DNA from 3 places in the Micromonospora sp. NPDC002717 genome. Region 1 is predicted to be linked to each of the others. Evidence: riboswitches for the same ligand, from Rfam matches in the RefSeq annotation. Region 1 holds a riboswitch; each other region holds the start of a gene.
The links. Region 1 has a riboswitch for S-adenosylmethionine ahead of ABT006_RS19355 (ABC transporter substrate-binding protein). Riboswitches for the same ligand answer to the same signal wherever they lie in the genome.

Region 1 (7,107 bases):
GGCGGCGGCAAGGACCAGGCCGTCAACGACGCGGTGACCGCCTCCATCGCCGACGGCGTCAGCTACGCCATCGCGGCCGGCAACGACTACTCCGCCGACGCCTGCGGTGTCTCGCCGGCCAGCACCCCCAACGCGATCACCGTGGGGGCGACGACCAGCACCGACGCCCGGGCCGACTACTCCAACATCGGCACCTGCCTGGACATCTTCGCCCCGGGCTCGTCGATCACCTCGGCGTGGCACACCGGCGACAGCGCCACCAACACCATCAGCGGCACGTCGATGGCCACCCCGCACGTGGCCGGCGCGGCCGCGTTGGTCCTCGCCGCCAACCCGTCGTACACCCCGCAGCAGGTCCGCGACAAGCTCGTCAACGACGCGACCAACGGCAAGGTCACCAACCCGGGCACCGGCTCACCGAACAAGCTGCTCTACATCGGCAACATCAGCACGCCGACGCAGGACTTCGCCATGTCGGTGTCGCCGACCTCCGGAACGGTCAACCCGGGCAGCTCGGTCACCGCGACCGTCGGCACCACCACCACGGTCGGCGGCGCGCAGAACGTGACGTTCTCCGCCAGCGGCCTGCCCGCCGGGGCCACGGCGAGCTTCAGCCCGTCGTCGGTCACCTCCGGCAACTCCGCCACGATGACCATCTCCACCACCGGCACCACCGCGCCGGGCACCTACGCGGTCACCGTCACCGGCACCGGCACGGTCACCACCCAGACCGCGTCGTACACGTTGACGGTCAACGGGCCGCCCGGCTGCTCGCAGACCAACGGCACCGACGTCAGCATCGGCGACAACACCACGGTGGAAAGCTCGATCACCATCAGCGGCTGCTCCGGCAACGCCTCCGCCACCAGCACCGTCGCCGTGAACATCGTCCACACCTACATCGGTGACCTCGTCGTCAGCCTCATCGCCCCCGACGGCACCGCCTACACCCTGCACAACCGCACCGGCAGCTCGACCGACAACATCAACCAGACCTACACCGTCAACCTCTCCAGCGAGGCCGCCAACGGCACCTGGAAGCTGCGGGTGCAGGACGCCGCCTCCGGCGACACCGGCTACCTCAACACCTGGACGCTCAACCTGGTCGGCGGGACGCCCCCGGGCTGCACCGGCACGAACGGCACCGATGTCAACATCGGCGACAACACCACGGTGGAAAGCTCGATCACCATCAGCGGCTGCTCCGGCAACGCCTCCGCCACCAGCACCGTCGCCGTGAACATCGTCCACACCTACATCGGTGACCTCGTCGTCAGCCTCATCGCCCCCGACGGCACCGCCTACACCCTGCACAACCGCACCGGCGGCTCGACCGACAACATCAACCAGACCTACACCGTCGACCTCTCCTCCGAGGCCCGTAACGGCACCTGGAAGCTGCGGGTGCGGGACGCCGCCTCCGGCGACACCGGCTACCTCAACACCTGGACGCTGACGCTCTAGCGGCAACGGCGCCACCAGCGCACCCCCACACCGGGGCCCCGGCTGAACTCCAGCCGGGGCCCCGACATCCGTTGCCGACCCGCGCGGCATGGCCTTCGCCGGCGCCAGGCGCTCGCCCTTCCGGCCGCCGTCGGCCGGGCCAGCGGGTCCGGATTGGACCTGGCCGCCGCGCGGGCCGGCTCTCCTACGATGACCGTCCACGCCTCGGACACCGCCGGGAGGACCCCATGCCGGAGCGTTTCGCCGACCTCTCCACGCCGCTGATCGCCGACGCCTGCGTACGGCTGGGCGTGCCACCGCGCGCGGCGCCGGCCGGGATCCGGGCGGTCGTCCCCGGCCACCGCCTCGCCGGGCGGGTGCTGCCGGTGCGCCACCACGGCAGCGTCGACGTGTTCCTGGAGGCGTACGCGGGCGCGGCCCCGGGGGACGTGCTGGTGATCGACAACGGCGGCCGGTCGGACGAGGCGTGCGTCGGCGACCTGGTGGTGCTGGAGGGGGCCGCGGCCGGCGTCGCCGGAGTCGTGGTGTGGGGCCTGCACCGGGACACGCCCGAGCTGGTGGAGATCGGCCTGCCCGTGTTCAGCTATGGCAGCCTGCCGCTGGGCCCGGACCGCCTCGACGAGCGGGAGCCGGAGACGCTCGCCAGCGCCCGGATCGGGCCGCACCTGGTGAGCGCCGACGACCTCGTCATCGCCGACGACGACGGCGTGCTCTTCGTCCCCGCCGCGAACGCCGCGGAGGTGTTGGCGGCGGCGCAGCGGATCCGGGACGTCGAGCGGGTCCAGGCGCGGCGGATCCGCGCCGGCGAGACGCTGCGCGAGCAGACCGGGTTCGCCGACTACCTCGCCTGCCGCGCCACCGACCCCGGCTACACCTTCCGGCAGCACCTGCGGCGCGTGGGCGGCGCGATCGAGGAGTGACCGCCCGGAACCGGGCCCGCAGGTGCGGCCCGGGTTGGGCGCGGGTTCGCCACCGGGCTCGGCGTCGGGGGCGGCCTCGGTTCGCCCCCGGGTCGCCGCCTGGGTCGGCACCGTCTCCGCTCGCGCCGGGCGGCGCCACGTGAGGGTGGTCATAGCGGCTGGACGCGCCACCACCGGGAGCTGCTAGCCTCGTCGGCAGGTCATGAGCGCCAGCGTCAAGCCCCGGCTCGCTGGCCGGCAACCCTCGTCCGCGCAGGGGTGCCCCGGGTGAAGACCAGGCACCGGAGCAGCTTCGGTGCAAGCGTGGCCTGGTTCCCAGGTCAGCAACGACCGAGGAGAGCCATGTCCTTCCGCATCTGCGTACCGACGGTCCCCGCCGCGGCCCCGCCGCCGTTGACCCGGCGCCGCCACGTCGACATGATGCGGGTCTGCAGCGCCTCGTGTCGCCCCGGCGACCCGCGCTAGCCACGCACCAGACCCCCTTCCCAGGACCACCCCAGCGGTACGCCCACCGGGCGCACCGCCGGCGACGCACGCCCGTGCCCGCCGCCGGAGACCCTTTCGGAGACACCTGTGCGATTCCTTCCCGCCCTCACCCGCGCCGCCGCCCTCGGCGTCGCCGCCGTCCTCGCCGCCACCGCCCTGACCGCCTGCGGCGACGACGCGTCCGAGGCGACCGACAACCCGTACAACCTGCTCCAGCCGGGGGTGCTGCGCACCGGCACGCTCACCGACGCCCCGCCGAACGTCTACCTCAAGGACGGCAAGTTCACCGGCTTCGACAACGACCTGCTCACTGCGGTCGCCGCGAAGGTCGGCCTGAAGGTCGAGTTCGTCGGGACGGACTTCTCCGCGCTGCTCTCGCAGGTCAACAACCGCAAGTTCGACGTCGGCAGCTCCTCGATCACCATCACCGAGGCCCGCAAGAAGACCGTCGACTTCGGCAACGGCTACGATTTCGGCTACTTCGGGCTCGACGTGCCGGCCAATTCGTCGATCACCGGTTTCGACCAGCTCGCCGGCAAGCGGGTCGTGGTCGTGCAGGGCACCGTCCAGGACGACTACGCCACCGGCGAGGGCCTCGACCCGGTCCGGGTGCCCGACTACAACGGCGCGATCAACCAGCTCAAGGCCGGCACCGCCGACGCCTGGATCGCGCCCGCCGAGATCGGCGACAAGTCGGCCGCCGACAGCAACGGCAAGATCAAGGTGGCGGGGAAGCTGCTCAGCCCGGCCCCGACGGCGTACGCGTTCGCCAAGGGCAACGACAAGCTGCGCGAGGCGCTGAACAAGGGCCTCGACGAGGTGATCGCCGACGGCACGTGGAGCCGCCTGCAGGCCCAGTACTACCCGGGCCGCCCGATCCCCGCCGACTTCAAGCCGGGCAGCGGCACGGTCGCGGTGCCGTCCGCGCCGGCGGCGTCGGCTTCGGCCGCTTCCTGACACGTACGGACGACGAGCGAGCGGGACGGTAGGAGAACACGATGGATCCGTTGAGCACCCTGTGGGAGACCTTCTTCGACTGGGACTCCATGCGCGAGGCGCTGCCCGAGATGCTGACGGTCGGGCTGCCCAACACGCTGATCCTCGCGATCTCCGCCGCCCTGCTCGGCTCGGTGCTGGGTATGGGGCTGGCCGTCGCCGGCATTTCGCGTACCCGATGGTTGCGCTGGCCGGCGCGGGTCTACACCGACGTGTTCCGCGGCCTGCCGGCCGCGGCGACCATCCTGCTCATCGGCGTCGGTCTGGCGCCGCTGGGCATGGAGGTGTGGGGCCCCAACCCGTATCCCCTGGGCATCCTGGCGCTGTCGCTGATCGCGGCGGCCTACATCGGCGAGATCTTCCGCTCCGGCATCCAGTCGGTGGAGGCCGCCCAGCTCGAGGGGGCCCGGGCGCTGGGCCTGTCCTGGGGCGAGGCGATGCGCCTGGTGATCGTGCCGCAGGGCATCCGCCGGGTGCTGCCGGCCTGGGTGAACCAGCTGATCGCGCTGATCAAGGACTCCAGCCTGGTCTACTTCCTCGGCCTGCTGGCCAGCCAGCGGGAGCTGTTCCGGATCGGGCAGGACTACGCGGCGAACACCGGCAACCAGTCGGCGCTGCTGCTGGCCGGCCTGTTCTACCTGGCGCTGACCGTGCCGCTGACCCACGTCGTGAACTGGATCGACCGGCGGCTGCGGCACGGCCGGCAGGCCGCCGCGCCCGCCGACGCCGACGACGACCTCGACCTGGCGCTGCCGGGCGCGGCGGGAGGAAACCAGCGATGAGCATCGACACGACGACCTCGGTGAGCCTGAGCGTCCGCGACGTGCACCTGGCCTTCGGGTCGCACCGGGTGCTGCGCGGCGTGGACCTGGACGTCGCGCGGGGCGCGACGGCCTGCGTGATCGGCCCGTCCGGCTCGGGCAAGTCCACGCTTCTGCGCGCCATCAACCGGCTCATCGAGCCCGACCGGGGCGACGTGCTGCTCGACGGGCGCAGCGTGCTGGGCGACGACCCGGATGCCCTGCGGCAGCGGGTCGGCATGGTCTTCCAGCAGTTCAACCTCTTCCCGCACATGAGCGTGCTGCGCAACATCACCCTCGCGCTGCGCCGGATCAGGAAGCTTGGTGAGGACGAGGCGGTGGCGGTCGCCCGCGACCACCTGGAGCTGGTGGGGCTCGCGGCCAAGGCCGACGCCCGGCCGGCGCACCTGTCGGGCGGGCAGCAGCAGCGGGTCGCGATCGCCCGCGCGCTGGCGTTGCGGCCGCAGGTGATGCTCTTCGACGAGGCGACCTCGGCTCTGGACCCGGAGCTGGTCAAGGGGGTGCTGGGGCTGATGGCCGAGCTGTCCGCCGGCGGCATGACGATGGTGGTGGTCACCCACGAGATGGGCTTCGCCCGCGAGGTCGCCGACACCGTCGCGTTCATGGATCGCGGCGTGGTGCTGGAGGCCGGCGAGCCGGCCGCGATCTTCGAGGGGGCGGAGCACCCCCGGCTGCGCCGCTTCCTCTCCCAGGTGCTCTGACCCCGCAACAGCCGCCCGGGGCACAGCTGTTTCAACCTGACTGGTGCGGCTCTTCGACGAGTGGAACGACAAGGTCGCGGAGGCGGGGAGGCTGTAGTTGGGAGGGGCCCGGCTCTCAAGCGGGCGTGCCGAACTGCAGCCAGACGCGGACCCGCTCGGTGACCTGGTCGCGCCCTCCGAGGGCGTCGCGGACCTCGGCGGCGAACGCGGACCGGCCCTGTGTAGAGGGCAGCCGGTCGGCCGACAAGGCGGAGTGCCCGAGCAGCCGCTCCAGACATTCGCGCAGTGCCCCAGACCATTCGGCGTCCTGCAACCACAGCGGCGCGCCATTGGTGACCACGGCTACGCCGCCGCCGGCACGCAGCAGCGGCCGGGCGGCCCTGAACAGCGTGTCGCGGTCCATGAGATGGATAGCGACAGCGACGGTCAGCGCGCCGATCGTCCGTTCGCCGAGTAGCCGGCCCAGCGCGGGCAGGTCACTGTCAGCACCGAGCAGCCACGTGGCGTTGGCTCGTGCAACGTTGAGAGCGGCCTGGCGGGCCAAGGTCAGCATGTCCGGCTCCGGGTCCACGCCGATGACGGCCCCCACCCGGGCGGCGAGCGGGAGGCTCAACTGACCGGTGCCGCGACCGAGGTCGACCACCGTGTCTGCGGCGCCGAGGCCGAACGCCCCGACGAGGGCGTCGAGCACCTCGGGCGGGTAACCGCGCCGGTGCCTCGCGTATTACGTCGCTACCTCACCGCTAAAGCCCGTTCCCACTCCGACAGCCTGCCCACAGCAGATGGCGGAAAGCGAGCGATTCTGCTCAGGGCATGGACCACGTCACCTACCAGAAGCTTCGCCTATCTTCGACGATCAAGCACGCCACCGATCGAGCGGTTGTCCTTCCCGCCCGCTCAGGTTGAAAACAGCTCCGTGCCACATCGGACGCTGGTCCACGCCGCCGACGGGCCCCTACCGGTCTCCGTTCCCGGTGACGCCACGTGGCAGTCCCCCGCTCCCGGCGGTCCGAGCAGCCGGCTCGTCCACCGGCCGGACCTCCGCTGCCGGAAACCCGACGACCCACGGCCACCTGCGCGTCGCTGCCCGTGATTCCCACCTCGGCACGGGCCGTCTCTCCGGACGACCGGTCGACTCCTTATTGACCTGCGGCGGAGGTCTGGGCAATATCTTCCACAACACAGGCGGCCACTGGAGTTTCCTTTCACGCACCCCCTTCCCACCCCCGACCCGGCCGCACAGGAGATGCCATGCACCTCGACCACTCCGAACTGGACCGTCGGACCCTGCTGCGGGCCGGCCTCGGCGCCGCCACGGTCGCGGTCGTCGGAAGCGAACTCGCCTTCCCGGCCGCCGCGCAGGCGGACCCCGGCGCCGACCTGGACTGGATCTACAGCTGCGACGAGTGGGGCGCGCGTCCGCCGGCGGACCCGCTGTCGGTCAGCGCCATCCCCACCAACAAGATCATCGTGCACCACATGGCGTTCCCGAACGTCACCGACTACTCCGAGGCGCAGGCGATCAAGCTGGCCCGCGACTGCCAGAACCTGCACATGGACGGCAACCGCTGGTCCGACACCGGCCAGCACTTCACCGTCAGCCGCGGTGGATACGTCATGGAGGGACGCCGGGGCAGCCTGGAGCGGCTGCAGGCCGGCGACCGGCAGATGATCTCGGCGCACTGCCCGGGCGAGAACGGCCGGGCGATCGGCATCGAG
Region 2 (7,107 bases), on a different contig from region 1:
CGCCGTGTGGTAGCGCCGCCGCCCCCGCGCCTCCAGCGCCCGCTCGATGCCGCGGACCCGTTCGACGTCGATCCGCTCGGGCTCCCACTCCACGTCGCCGAGGGGCGCGTCGGCCATCAGCCGGCCGTCGAGGTAGGCGATGTCGGCGACGTGCTCGTCGGGGGTGCTCCCCTGCCAGCGGAGGACGCGGTAGCCGTCGGCCCGGGTGCGGGCGTCGGCCAGCGCGGCGTCCAGCCCGTCGTGGTCGAGCCGGGTGGTGTCGAGCCGGCTGCGGATCTCGGCCAGCGCCGGCCGCGCGCCGGTCGACGCGGCGAAGGCGGCGCCGGCCTCGGGCCGGGGCGGGCCGCCGGGCAGCGCGCCGACCGCCATCCCCAGCACCCGCTTGCGGCCCCGCTCGCGCAGCAGCCGTACGGCGTGCTCGTGCAGCGCCCGGCCCACCCCGCGACGCCGGTGGGCCGGGTCCACGATCAGGTCGGCGGTGGCGTTCTCGGTGTTGTCGAGCTGCGGCAGGTCCAGCGCGAGGTAGCCGGCCGGCACGCCGTCGAGCCGGGCCAGCGCCCAGATCGCGGCGTTGCCGGGCATCGGGTGCCGGATCGCGGCCTCGAAGCGCCGCCGGCAGAAGGGCGGGAAGTCCGGCAGGTCGGCGTCGTTGGCCGCCGCCCCGATCCGGTAGGCCGCATCGATCGCGGCCTGATCGGCGGCGTCGATCGGCGCGATCGTGATGCTCATGCCCCGAGGGTGGCCCGGAAACGACGATCGGGCCAGCGATTTAACCGCTGGCCCGATCGGACGTTGGTCGGGAGGGACACTCGCACAACGCCTCCGGCGTTGGGTCGCAAGAACTCAAAGTCTCCGGCGAGACGCCCTCCCGCACGAAGCATCTTGCGCCGCCCGGTTCCTGCCGTCAAGTCCTTGTCGGCGCGTTTTCCGCACTCACAGCGAAAAGCCAGTTACCCGGCGGATCGACCCGATCCCCCGTCCGGGTGAGTCGCCCCTCCCCCGTTCCTCCCGGCCGCCCCACGCGATCTTGCGCTTCGCACCCCTGACCTGCCCGGAACTCCGGATGGACCGGGCGGCGCCCACGGTGGCCGTCGGACACGTCACCGGGGGCCGTCCCGTGACGGCAACGGGGCGGCCGGCGCCCCGTGGGTTGCCGGCCGCCCCGTTCGCCGCGTCAGCCCGCCTTGCTGAACTCGATCGAGATCGACTCGACCGCCTTCTTGCGGGTCATCGACCGCTCCAGGCCCATCGCCTCCAGCGCGTCGTTGACGCTGTCCACGTACGCCGTCAGGCTCGGCGTGGCGGCGTAGTAGGTGCCGGTCGTGGTCTGGGTGGACGCGCACGTCGTGTCGGTGATCCCACACGCCATCGTGTAGTGCGTGGCGCTGGTCCACTGGGTGGTGGCGCCCTGCACGTACAGGCGGGTGTTCACCCGGCACGCCGCGAACAGGTACGGGTTGCGGACCGTGGTGGTGAACGTCGCGGTGTCGGTGCCGGGCCAGTAGCTCACGGTCGACTCCGCCACGCAGCCGCCGTCGAAGCTGCTCGACGACTTGCTGACGGTGTACTTGTCCAGCGTCCCGGCCGCCGCCGGCGTGGCGCCGAGGGCCACCACACCGAGTGAGGCGGCCAGCATGGTGAAGGCGGTCACGGCCGCCCGGGTGACGCGGGCCGGTGCTGCGTTCATGGGAACCCCTCTCGTGCCGGCCGGGTGGTCGCGGCCGATCGCAATTCGTCGCCTATGTGACAGGCGGCGGTGGACCCCGGGAGGTTCCGGGTACCGCCACCTGCAGATTCTTCGGCCGGGTCGGGAGGGCTGTCCAAGACGCGACAACGATGGGCCATAGGACGGACCTATGAGTGCTGGTAGATCTTCTGATCGTCGATGCCCGCGGGGGTCGGGCAAGGGGGATCGTCATGGTGGAACTACGTCAACTCCGGTACTTCCTCGCCGTCGCCGAGGAGCGGTCCGTCACCCGCGCCGCCGCGCTGCTACACGTCAGTCAGCCGACGCTGAGCCAGCAGATCCGCGCCCTGGAGCGGGCGGTGCGCGCGCCGCTGTTCCACCGGGAGCCGGCGGGCGTCCGACTCACCGAGGCCGGATCCGCGCTGCTCGAACCGGCCCGGCGGGCCGTGGTCGAGGTCGCCGACGGCGTACGGGCGGCCCGGGACACCGTCGGCACCGGCGACGGCACGCTACGCGTCGGCTTCAGCGCCGGCGGGGCGGGCGACCTCATCGCGTCGATCCTGCCCGCCTGGCAGCGGGCCGCCCCCGAGGTACGGCTGGTCCTGCGCGAACTGACCGTGGGCGGGCTGTACACCGCCCTGCTGGAGGACCAGATCGACGTGGCGCTCACCCGGCTGCCGCTGGACCCCGAACGGCACGACTGGACGGTGCTGTTCGCCGAGCCCCGCGTCCTCGCGCTGAGCGCCCGGAATCCCCTGGCCGACGCCGGGGCGGCGGTGTCGCTGGCGGACGTGCTCACGCTGGCCATGCCCCGGATCGAGGACGTGCCGACGATCCGCGACTACTGGCTGCTCAACGACTACCGCGACGGCTGCCCGCCGCAGCAGCGCGGGGTGACGGTCACCTCGCCGGCGGAGATGGCGTACCTGATCCTCCAGGACCCGTCGGTGGTGGCCGTGGGCCCCCGCACGGCACGCGGGCTCTCGCCCCTCGCGGAGCTGCGCTTCGTGGAGCTGTCCGAGGTCGCCCCGGTGCCCTTCGTCGCGGCTGCCCGACGGCACGACCGCCGTGCCGCCGTGCTCGCCTTCCGTCAGGTCGCGGCGACGGTCGCGCGCCACCTGCACGGCGTGTCCACGCCGGCCGGTGGCAGACCGGACCGGGTGGCCGACGTCGAGGCGAGGCGCGCGACCGGCGCCGGGGCGGGCCGGGCCGGCGGCTGAGCCGCGAGCGGTCACCGGCCTCGGAGCTCAGCCGAGGAGGCCGGCGTCGCGGGCGGCGCGCAGCGAGGGCCTGATCCGGTGGGTGGGGCCGGCCTGGGCGGCGATCGCGTCGAGGGTCTTGAGCCCCTCACCGGTGTTGAAGACGACGGTCTCCGCGGTCGGGTCGAGCCGGCCGGACTCGACCAGCTTGCGCAGCACCGCCACCGTCACCCCGCCGGCGGTCTCGGCGAACACGCCGGTGGTGCGGGCCAGCAGCCGGATGCCGGCGCGGATCTCGTCGTCGTCGACGTACTCCATCCAGCCCCCGGTGCGGCGCACCGCCTCCAACGCGTAGAGGCCGGCGGCCGGGTCGCCGATGTTCAGCGACTTGGCGATGCCCGTCGGCTTGACCGGGGTGATCGTGTCGGTGTCGGCGTGCAGGGCGGCGGCGATCGGGTTGCAGCCGGCCGACTGGGCGCCGAAGACCTTCCAGCCGCCGGCCGGCGCCTCGACCAGCCCGATCTCGACCAGCTCGGCGAACGCCTTGTCGATCTTGGTGAGCAGCTCCCCGGAGGCCATCGGGATGACCACCTGGGCCGGGATCCGCCAGCCGAGCTGCTCGGCCACCTCGTAGCCGAGCGTCTTCGACCCCTCCGCGTAGTAGGGGCGGACGTTGACGTTGACGAACGCGGTGTCCTCGAACTCGTCCGTCTCCACCAGCTCGCCGCAGAGCCGGTTCACGTCGTCGTACGAGCCGTCGACGGCGACCAGCTCGCCGCCGTAGACGGCGGTCGTGACGACCTTGCCCTGCTCCAGGTCGCCGGGGATGAAGACCACCGACGGCGCCCCGGCCCGGGCGGCGTGCGCGGCGACCGAGTTGGCCAGGTTGCCGGTGGAGGCGCAGGCGTAGCGGCGGAAGCCGAGCGCCCGGGCGGCGGTCAGCGCGACCGAGACCACCCGGTCCTTGAACGAGTGGGTCGGGTTGCCGCTGTCGTCCTTGACCCAGAGCGGAGCGGTGATGCCCAGCTCGGCCGCGAGGTGCGGGGCGGCGACCAGCGGGGTGAAGCCCGGGTCGAGGGTCACCCTGGTCGCCGGGTCCTGGCCGGCGGGCAGCAGCGCGGCGTACCGCCAGATGTTCTGCGGGCCGGCCTCGATCTGCTCCCGGGTGACCGCCGCCAGCGCGGCGGCGTCGTAGTCGACCTCCAGCGGGCCGAAACACTCGTAGCAGGCGTGCTGGGCGGCGAGCGGGTAGCGGGCCGAACAGGCGCGGCAGACCAGGGCGCGGGCGGGGCTGGCGGTGGTGTCGATGCCGGAGACGGCGAACGCCGACGTCATGTCGAGAGTCCTCTCATCTTTCCCCGCATCGCACTCTGCGGCGGGGACGGAATTGGCACCTGCCCCGCCGGTCGCTCTGCGGTGAGCGCGCGGGGTGGTTGCCGGGGCGTCGTCGGGCCGTATCCCTCAGCCCCTCTGGATGAGGTATGCAGTTGTGCCTGCGAGTTTAAGCACCGACGCCGCCCGGATCGACGACAGATCCCAGGATGTGAGCGATCCCGCAGTCGCCGCCGAGCCGCAGGGGCGGCCGCTCCTCGACGGTACGGATCCACCCTGCCAACTCGCCGCCGTCGCGCAGCGGGAGCAACGCGTCCGGGCTCCCACGAAGCGACGGCGCGCCCCTGGCGCGCTCCCGTTACGGTGCAGGCACATCGACGGAAAGGAACGCGCGAATGCGTCGCAAGCTCGTCCCGGTGGTGGCGCTCTCCATGGCCTGCCTGCTGGCGCTGACCACCGCCTGCTCCACGGGCAACCGGAAGAAGCGGGACCGGTCCGCCGACCGGCCCGCCGGCACCGGCGCGAAGCGGGACGACGTCGACGCCGCCCGGACGACCCCGGCCCCCCGCCACGCCGGCGACCAGCTCACCTGCCCCGAACTGCGCAACACCCGGATCGGCAGCAGCCGGGTCCGCTACCGCGGGTACGCCGCCCCGATCCGCCTCGCCGCCGGCCGCTGGTCCGACCGGGACGGCACGACGGTGGAGTTGCAGCGGCCGTGCGCCATCGGCGACCTCGACGGCGACGGCGCGGGCGACGCGATCGGCGTGGTCATGCTCGACGGCGGTGGCACCGGCCGCTTCTTCACCCTCGCCGCCTGGCGCAACGTCAAGGGCGAGCCGGACTACCAGGCCCAGGTCGACCTCGGCGACCGTACGCCGGTGGAGAGCGTCAGCGTGCGCGACGGCAGGGCGACAGTGGTCTACCTGACCCGGCCCGCGGACGGCCCGATGGCCGAGCTGAGCATCCGGCGTACCGCCGTCTACCAGCTCAGGGGAACGACGCTGGCCGAGCTGAGCCACACCGACGCCCGGGTTTCCGACGCGTCCGACGGCGGGGACACCGCCGACTCCGGCACCGCGCCGGACTCCCCCGACACCCGCAAGCGCAGGCCCCGTTCCCGCTGACGTCCCGCCGGTGGTCGTACCGAGCCCGAGCCCGAGCCGGCCGATCCGCCGGCGCGGGCTCCGGCCGTGACGAGCATCCGGCTCAGCGTGGGACCGGTCGGTGGGCCGGTGGCCTCGGTAGCCGTACGGATCCGGTGGCCCGGCAACCCTGCTGACTCACCTCGCCGAGGCAGCCCCACCCCGAGGTCGGGACGCGCTCGAAGTACTGGACGGGCTGCGAGGGGACGGCCTCGGTGGTGAGCGTGCCGGTGCCGCTCGGGATGCGTTGCTCATGGGAACCGGTCGTGTCGGTGTAGGAGGCGACGATGTGCCACTCGCAGGTGTGGGTGGACACCTCGGGCTGGATACGGAAGGCCATGTTCGACTGACCGTTGCCCAGCTCGACGACGTTGCGGCGGAAGTACAGCCGACCCTCCTGCGGCTCGCCGTCGTCCAGGACGTACGGGCCGTGCGGCTTGTCCGTCGGCCCACCGGTCAGGTCCCACAGCAGGCCCTGCCGGGACTCCGCACCCGCCGGGGGGACGGTGACGACGGTCTTCGCCGTGGGTACGCGGCACGAGTCCTTGACGGCGGTCATGTTGTTGATCGTGAGTCCGGCGGCGCGATCGCTGTTCAGGTTCAGGTCGAACGTCTGGGCAACGCCGCGGTTCTCGTTGCCGTCCTCGAGCGGCGCCACATAGGACGCGTGCTCGACCATCCGGCCGCCGAGCGGCTTCATGAACTCCCACACCTCTGACGCGTCGCCGTTCAGGGCGGTGAGGGTGGCCTGTTCGCCTTCGGTCAGCGACCGGTCGAGCAGCACGGTGAAGGCCTCGGGCAGGTCCCGGTCGTAGTCGAGGGGAGTGACGGTGGACACGAACGCGGGTTGCTCACGGTCCACCGCCTTCTGCGCCTGCCTGTCCGAGCGGGCCCGCTCGGTGGCCGTCGACCGGTCCAGGAGGAAGTTGGCCTGGTAGGCGAACAGCATGCCGACCACGACGATGACGGCGGCGGCGGTCGCGTACACCGCACGCTGCTTCGGCGGAAGCCCGCGGAACCCGGGCAGTCGCTGATCCGCCAGCACGGCCCAGGCTCCCGGCCTGGGCGACTGCCCAGCCGACTGCTCCGGTGGCGGTGCGGGCGGGGACGTGGACGACGGCTCGGCCGGCGACACGGGCGGAGACACGGGCGACGGCTCGCCTGGCGGTGCGGGCGCGGACGTGGACGACGGCTCGGCTGGCGGCTCGGGCTGCGGCACGGCGGGCGGAGTGGCCATACCCGATTCTCACTCACAGGCGCCATACCCTTACGGTGCGACAGGGTTCCGCGGGCGGGTGTCCGAGCTCGGCGGGCGCCGGCCGGTGCGATGATCAGGTGATGGCAGTCCCCGCGCGCCGATCCGCACCGCGTTCGCCCGGTGGAGTTCCCGGTCCGGCACGGACAGTTGGGGTCGCGATCGTCGGCCTCGCCCTGCTCGGCGCCTGCTCCCCCGCGACCGAACCGTCGTCGGTCGATCCGGCCCCGCCGTCGATACCAAGGGCCATGCCGACAGGGGCGCCGACCACGACGCCGACCGAGTGCCCGGCATCCGGCGTACGGATCACGTCGCCGGGCAGCAGCGCCGCGATGGGTCTGCGCGCGCTCGGCCTGCGACTGGTCAACTGCGGCACGAAGCCCTACCCGCTCGACGGTTACCCGGTGCTGCGCCTGTTCGACGGCGACGGCAATCCGATACCGGTCCGGGTGGTCGAGGGGGCCAAGGAGATCACGTCGGGCTTCGACG
Region 3 (7,107 bases), on a different contig from region 1:
CCGGTACGCCTCGATCGCCCGCAGGTGGGTCTGGTCCAGCAGCTCCAGCAGGCTGGGGGAGAGGCCCCGGGCGGCGATCTCGGCGACGGCCGCGCCGGCCGCGGCGGTGGACGGGAAGACCGCCACCATGGTCAGCGACTCCGCCGGGGCGGGACGCAGCGCGACGGTCACCTCGGTGATCACGCCCAGGGTGCCCTCGGAGCCGACGAAGAGCCGGGTGAGGTCGTACCCGGCGACGCCCTTGGCCGTGCGCCGGCCGGTGCGCAGCACCTCGCCGGAGGCGAGCACCACCTCCAGGCCGAGGACGTACTCGGTGGTGACGCCGTACTTGACGCAGCACATGCCGCCCGCGTTGGTGGCGACGTTGCCGCCGATGGTGGAGGACTCCCACGAGCCGGGGTCGGGCGGGTACCACAGCCCCTGCTTCGCCACCGCGGCGGCGAGCGTCGCGTTGACCACGCCGGGCTGCACCACGGCGATCCGGCTCACCGGGTCGATCTCCAGGATGGCGTCCATCGCGACCGTGCTGAGCACCACCGCGCCGTCGACCGCGTTGGCCGCGCCGGCCAGCCCGGTCCGCGCCCCCTGCGGCACCACCGGCACGCCGTGCCGGGCGGCCGCCCGCAGCACGGCGGAGACCTGGGCGGTGTCGCGGGGACGGACGACCACCAGGGGCGTGCCGGCGGCGCAGAGGTCCGCCTCGTCCCGCTCGTGCATCCGGAGCAGGTCCGGGTCGGTCAGCACGGCGTCGTCGCCGAGCGCCGCCCGCAGGTCGTCGAGGAGAGGGGGTCCGGCCATGCCGCCGAGGCTACGGTCGGCCGCGCGCGACCGACAACCGGCCCTCGCACCGGGTACCTTGGCCGGCATGCTCTACCTGGACCGGCCCGCCTGGCCGTCGCGGGGGCGGCTCTGGTCCCACCTGATCAGCGACGTCTCCCACGCCGAGGTGCACGCCTTCGCCGAGGCGCTGGGGGTGCCCCGCCGGGGTTTCGACCGGGACCACTACGACATTCCCGCCGAGCGGTTCGCCGCGGCGGTCTGGCTGGGCGCCCGGGTGGTGCCGAGCCGGGAACTCGTGCGCCTGCTCCGGCAGGCCGGCCTGCGCCGACCGAAGCACCTGGCCCGCCCCCGCACCCCCGCCGCCCGCCCCTCCGGCGATCTTGCCGTTCCGGCCCTCCCCACGCGGTGACTCACGGCTTCCGCCAGGGCCGAACCGGCAAGATCGCGGAAGCCGGGGCGGGGGGCGGGAGTCAGTGGAGGGTGGCCAGTTCGCGGGTGAGGTTGGCGCGGGCCCGGGCTTCCCAGCGGGTGGCCAGCGGCGGCAGCCGGAACAGGGCCGGCAGGGCGAGCAGCCCGGCGAGCACCCGGGCGCGGCCGGCCCGGAAGGCCGGGTCGGGCACGTGCACGTACTCCCGGCGGATCGCGGCGGCGTAGTGGTCGTACGCCTCGGGCGGCGCGGCCAGGACGGCGAGGTCGGCGTCGCAGAGCAGCGCGCCGTCGGCGTCGGCCGGGTCGACGGCGTGCCCGGCGGTGAGCAGGACCAGCCGGCGGACCTCGGCCACGGCGTCGGCCGGCAGCCCCGACCGGGTGAGCAGGGCGTCGGCGAGCGCCGCGCTGTCCCGCTCGTTGGCGTCGCCCTCGGCGCGCGGGTCGTAGACCGCGTCGTGGCACCAGGCCGCGAGGCGCACCAGGTCCGGCCGCACGGCGGACGACGCGTGCGCGTCGACCACGTCGAGGACGACGGTCAGATGGGCGACCGTGTGGTGGTGCCGGTGCGGTTCCCGCCAGCGCCCCAGCAGCTCCGCCCCGGCACGGTCCCGCTGCGCCGGGTCGGTCGCCCCGGCGCCCCGGGCCGCCGCCCGCCACCGGTCGAGAAGGTCGGCCATGTGGCCGAGTCTGCCGCACCGCCGCCGACCCGGAGGATTCACCCGCCCCGGTACGGGTAGTCCCCGCCATGGCCGTGGCCCGGGACCGTCGACTCTCGCTGGTGCGGCGCGCCGTCCGCCGCGACGGCGGAACGGACATCGACGCGGCCCGCATCGCCGACGCGATGGAGAAGCTGCGGCACCACGGCAGGGCGACCCTGCACGACCGGCTGCACCGGGTGCGGATGGCGTGGGGCCTGGCCGTGCAGGCCGGCCTCGCCGCCGGCCTGTCCTGGTGGGCGGCGCACAATCTGCTGGGCAACCCGGAGCCGGTGTTCGCGCCGATCTCCGCGGTCGGCACCCTCGCCGCCTCGGTCGGGCAGCGGCTCCGCCGCACGGTGGAGCTGATCGTAGGGGTGGCGATCGGGGTCGCCGTGGGCGACTTCCTCATCTACCTGGTCGGCACCGGGGCGTGGCAGCTCGGCCTCGTGGTGACCGGGTCGATCGTGCTGACCATCTTCGCCGGCGCCAGCGTGTCCATCGTCATCCAGGCGGCGGCCACGGCCGTGCTGATCGTCACGCTGAGCCCGAAGACCGCGAACCTGGAGATCCCCCGGTTCGTCGACGCGTTCGTCGGCGGCGGGATCGCGTTGCTGGTCACCTCGGTCCTGCTGCCGCTCAATCCGCTCCGGGTGATCAACCGGGCCGCCCGGCCGGCGCTCGACCTGCTCGCCGCCCAGCTCGACGGCACCGCCGACGCCCTCCGCCAACGGGACCGGGACAAGGCCCAACAAGCCCTGGACCGGCTGCGCAACAACCAGGAGGAGCTGTCCACCTTCACCGAGGCGATCGAGGGGGCGAAGGAGACCGCCGTCCTCTCGCCGGCCCGGTGGCACCGGCGGGACGAACTCACCCACTACGCCGAGGCCGCCGACCCGATCGACCGGGCGATGCGCAACGCCGGCACGCTGATCCGGCGCGCGGTCACCCTGATCGAGGACGAGGAGCCCGTGCCGGAGCCGATGCCGGATGCGGCGGCCCACCTCGCCGAGTCGGTACGCCTGCTCAAGCACGAGTTCGCCGTCGGCGAGGAACCGGAGAAGGCACGGGAGCGGGCGCTGCGCGCGGTCAGCGAGGCCGGCCGGGCGTACGCCGCCGGGGTGGGCTTCTCCGGCAGCGTGGTGATCGCGCAGGTGCGCACCACGGCCAGCGACCTGCTGGTGGCCTCCGGAATCAGCCAGGAGGAGGCGAACCGCCTGGTCCGGGAGTCCTTCGGCGACCAGGAGACCCCGAGCGGCCAGGCCGAGCCGGCCGCCGCCCCGAAGCCGCCCACCGCCCCGCCGGTCGGCTGACCCGTCGGCCCGCGGGTCAGCCGTGCGGCGGCGGTCGTTCAGGCCGCCGCGGCGAGGGCGGCGAGCAGCCGGTCCACGTGTTCCGCCGTGCTGCCCAGGCCGACGCTCGCGCGCAGGGCGGTCGGCGGCAGGTCCCGCCGGCCGCTGCGCGCCGCCGCCTCGGCGAGCAGTCGCCGGGCCAGCGGGTGGGCGCAGAAGAGGCCGTCGCGCACCCCGATGTCGTGGTTGCCGGCCAGATCCGCCGCCACGTCCGCCGAGTCCCGGCCGGCCACCACGAACGACACGATGCCCACCCGCGGCGCGTCCGGCCCGAAGGTGCGCAGCTCCACCACGTGCGGCAGGGCAGCCAGGCCGCGGCGCAGCCGGGCCAGCAGGGCCTGCTCGGCGTCGTGCAGCGCCGCCCGGTCGGCCCCGGCCAGGGCGTCGCAGACCGCCGCGAGGGCGACCGCGCCGAGCAGATTCGGCGTGCCCGCCTCGTGCCGGGCCGGTCCGGTCGCCCACCGTACGTCGTGGGTGGCCGCGCCGACGTGGCCGGTGGCGCCCCCGCCGGCCAGGTACGGCGGCGCGGCGTCCAGCCAGTCCGCCCGCCCGACGAGCACCCCCGCGCCGAACGGCGCGTACAGCTTGTGGCCGGAGACCGCGAGGTAGTCGACGTCGAGGGCGGCGACGTCCACCGGCGCGTGCGGCGCGAGCTGCGCGGCGTCCACGGCGATCCGGGCTCCGTGTCGCCGGGCCACCCGGGCCAGCTCCGCCACCGGCCAGCGCTCGCCGGTCACGTTGCTCGCCCCGGTCACCGCGACGAGCACGGGCGGGCGGTGGTCGGCGCCGGGGCCGCCCCCCGCGCCCGGCCGACGCAGCTCGGCGAGGGCGGCGTCCAGCGCCCGGACCGCCTCGGCCGGGTCCCGCGGCACCGGCAGCCGGACCGATCCGCGCGGCCAGGGCAGCAGGTTCGCGTGGTGCTCCCCGCCGAAGGTCACCACCGTGGTGCCGGCGGGCAGCACCCGGGCCAGCAGGTTCAGCGCATCCGTGGTGTTGCGGGTGAAGAGCACGTGGTCGCCGGCGCGGGCGCCGAAGAAGTCGCCGACGGTCTGCCGGGCACGCTCGTAGGCGAGGGTGCAGCGCCGTGACAGCGCCCCCGCGCCGCGGTGCACGCTGGCGTACCAGGGGAGCAGTTCGGCCACCGCGTCGGCGGCGGCCCGCGCGCACGGCGCGGTGGCCGCGTAGTCCAGGTTGACCTGGCCCGGCACGCCGAGCACGTCGAGCGGCCCGGCGGCCGCGGGCGGCGGCGCGGTCCGCGTCGGGTGCGGCGCGGGCGGGGGTACGAGGGTGACGGTCATCGGCCGACCTCCGGGTCCGGGGACCCCGGGTGGGCACACCGGGCGGGGTCCGCGCTTGCCCGGCACGCGGATCGGGCCGGGCCCGGTCATCACCCGGGGCACCCCACCGCGAACCTCGACGAGGGTTGCCGGCCAGCAAGCCGGGGCTTGACGCTGGCGCTCGTGACCTGCCGGCAGCATAGCGCGCGGATGCGCCCGGTCCAGCCGGCCGGGGGTGACTACGCTGACCGCATGGCCGACACCCCGCCCGGCGCACCCCTGCCGCCGTCGCCGACCGTGCCCGCCGTCCCGCCGTCGGGCGCGGCCGCTCCCCGGATGCCGCTGCGCCGGCTGGGCTGGCGGCGAGCCCTGGTGCTGGCCGGGGTCGTCCTGTTGATCGCCGCCTGCGCGGTGTTCATGGTCTTCACGCTCGGCGAGAGCCTCGGCGTGCAGGCGCTGCTGATCGGCCTGGTCGCGGCGATCCTTCCGGTCCCGGTGCTGGTGGGCTGTTTCCTCTGGCTCGACCGGTACGAACCGGAACCGCTGAAATACCTGATCTTCTGCTTCGCCTGGGGCGCGTTCGTCTCGACGGCCGCCTCGCTGACCGTCAACGAGTTCTCGTCCGGGCTGTTCGACGACTGGGGGCTGCCGACCGCGCTGACGGCGGTGCTGGTCGCGCCGTTCATCGAGGAGCTCACCAAGGCGCTCGGGCCGATCCTGCTGCTGATCTTCCGCCGACGGGAGATCTCCGGGATCACCGACGCCCTGGTCTACTGCGGGCTCTCCGCGATCGGGTTCGCCATGGTGGAGAACATCCTCTACCTGGGCGGCTACGGCTACGCCACCGGCGTCGAGCGGTACGGCCCGGCGACCGGCACGCAGCAGGTCATCGCGATCTTCATCGTCCGGATCCTGCTCTTCGGCTTCGCCCACCCGCTGTTCACCTCGATGACCGGGGTGGGGCTGGGCATCGCCGCCCGCACCGCCGACCGGCGCGTCCGGGTGCTCGCCCCGATCGCCGGCCTGCTGCTGGCGATGATGCTGCACGGCCTGTGGAACCTGCTGCCCACGCTCACCCAGGCCACCGGTGAGGCGCTGATCATGCTGTACGGCTTCATCGGCGTGATGGTGCCGATCTTCTTCGGCATGGTCGGGCTGGCCCTGTGGCTGCGGGCCTGGGAGGGGCGGCTCACCGAGCGCACCCTGCCGGACTACGTCCGGGCCGGCTGGCTGACCCCGCCGGAGGTGGCGGCGCTGAGCAGCCTGGGGCGACGCCACGCGGCCCGGGTGTGGGCCAAGCGGGTGGCCGGGGACGCCGGCGTGCGGGCCATGCGCGGCTACCAGTTCGCGGCGACCCGGCTGGCGCTGCTGCGCGACGGCGCGCTGCGCGGCCTGGACCGCAGGCCGGCGGACCGGGAACGGACGGCGCGGGAGGAACGGGAGCTGCTGGAGGCGATCGCCGCGTACCGGTCGTTCTTCGTGGGGAGGGATCCGCAGGCGCCGGCCGGGATCTGGGACGGGCACCGCTACCACCTGCGGTTCCCGGACGGCTCGCAGCGGACGGTCGAGGCGCCGGACGAGCCGGTGGTGCCGATCCCGGTGGTGCTCGCCCCGCCGCCCCCGGCCTTCCCCGCCGGCTACGGGGCCCCCGGCTACGGCCCGCCCGGCTGGCCCGGCGCGCGACCCGCGGGTCCCTGGCCGCCCGGCCACCACTGACCCGGTCCCCGGCCGGCGGTCACCGCTGGGGCGGCGCCCCGGGTCGCTTCCTGGTGGTCCGGGTCGTCAGGTCATCAGGCTGGTGAGGAAGTCGCCGAGGCCCTGCGCCATCGCCATCAGCCCCGCCCCGATCGCCTTGAACATCTCGGCCGCGCCCTCGGGCCGGAACGCCATGAAGTAGATCAGGAACGCGACGCTTCCCCAGAGCAGCAGCTTCTTCACGAATACCGGCATCGTCCCTCCCCAGGGCCGGTGGTGCGGCTGGCTTCCCGGCCGGGAGCGCCGCAAACGACACCGGCGCCCGCAGCCGCGCGCGGCGGGGCGGGCGGGGAGGGCTCAGAGGTAGAGGCCGGTGGAGTTGTCCTCCACGCGCTCGGCGGCCACGGCGTGCACGTCGCGCTCGCGCAGCAGCACGTACCCGCGGCCGTGCAGCTCGACCTCCGAGCGGTCGTCCGGGTCGAACAGGACCCGGTCGCCCGAGACGATGGCGCGGACGTTCGGCCCCACCCCGACAGCGGTGGCCCAGGCGAGCCGCTTGCCCACGGCGGCGGTCGCCGGGATCACGATGCCGGCGGTGGAGCGGCGCTCACCCTCGCTCCCCTCCATCCGCACCAGCACGCGGTCGTGCAGCAGGCGGATCGGCAGGCCGGAGTCGAGATTCTTGTCGGCGGTCACGCCGGAAACGCTACCGTGTCCCGGTCGGGCGGCCGTGAGCGGTTACGCGCCGGGGGCGGGGGGCACTGGGTGGCGGAACTGCCCTACGGTGGCGTGGTCGGACGTATCCTGTCCGCCCATCGGGTGGGCACGGCCAGGTTCTGAAGCCAGGAGGTGCGCTTGAGCCGCTTCGAGCGGGTACGC

Region 2: another riboswitch for S-adenosylmethionine. It lies ahead of thrC (threonine synthase); the one in region 1 lies ahead of ABT006_RS19355 (ABC transporter substrate-binding protein).
Region 3: another riboswitch for S-adenosylmethionine. It lies ahead of ABT006_RS15780 (aminotransferase class V-fold PLP-dependent enzyme); the one in region 1 lies ahead of ABT006_RS19355 (ABC transporter substrate-binding protein).

What each region holds. Positions count from the first base shown of each region.
Region 1 covers NZ_JBEOVW010000012.1:60,962-68,068, reverse strand. Annotated here, with positions in the region: gene ABT006_RS19365 (proprotein convertase P-domain-containing protein) at 1-1,464, shown strand, start outside; gene ABT006_RS19360 (RraA family protein) at 1,692-2,384, shown strand; SAM riboswitch class IV at 2,583-2,694, shown strand; gene ABT006_RS19355 (ABC transporter substrate-binding protein) at 2,958-3,827, shown strand; gene ABT006_RS19350 (amino acid ABC transporter permease) at 3,869-4,648, shown strand; gene ABT006_RS19345 (amino acid ABC transporter ATP-binding protein) at 4,651-5,388, shown strand; gene ABT006_RS19340 (class I SAM-dependent methyltransferase) at 5,504-6,079, opposite strand; gene ABT006_RS19335 (peptidoglycan recognition protein family protein) at 6,640-7,107, shown strand, end outside.
Region 2 covers NZ_JBEOVW010000009.1:82,383-89,489, reverse strand. Annotated here, with positions in the region: gene ABT006_RS15710 (GNAT family N-acetyltransferase) at 1-729, opposite strand, end outside; gene ABT006_RS15705 (hypothetical protein) at 1,175-1,687, opposite strand; gene ABT006_RS15700 (LysR family transcriptional regulator) at 1,918-2,907, shown strand; gene thrC (threonine synthase) at 2,935-4,221, opposite strand; SAM riboswitch class I at 4,232-4,367, opposite strand; gene ABT006_RS15690 (hypothetical protein) at 4,614-5,345, shown strand; gene ABT006_RS15685 (hypothetical protein) at 5,428-6,351, opposite strand; gene ABT006_RS15680 (DUF4232 domain-containing protein) at 6,867-7,107, shown strand, end outside.
Region 3 covers NZ_JBEOVW010000009.1:102,467-109,573, forward strand. Annotated here, with positions in the region: gene ABT006_RS15760 (FAD-binding oxidoreductase) at 1-798, opposite strand, end outside; gene ABT006_RS15765 (DUF4031 domain-containing protein) at 866-1,189, shown strand; gene ABT006_RS15770 (HD domain-containing protein) at 1,251-1,886, opposite strand; gene ABT006_RS15775 (FUSC family protein) at 1,961-3,217, shown strand; gene ABT006_RS15780 (aminotransferase class V-fold PLP-dependent enzyme) at 3,256-4,554, opposite strand; SAM riboswitch class IV at 4,601-4,722, opposite strand; gene ABT006_RS15785 (PrsW family intramembrane metalloprotease) at 4,786-6,249, shown strand; gene ABT006_RS15790 (hypothetical protein) at 6,316-6,483, opposite strand; gene ABT006_RS15795 (GroES family chaperonin) at 6,586-6,924, opposite strand; gene ABT006_RS15800 (AI-2E family transporter) at 7,078-7,107, shown strand, end outside.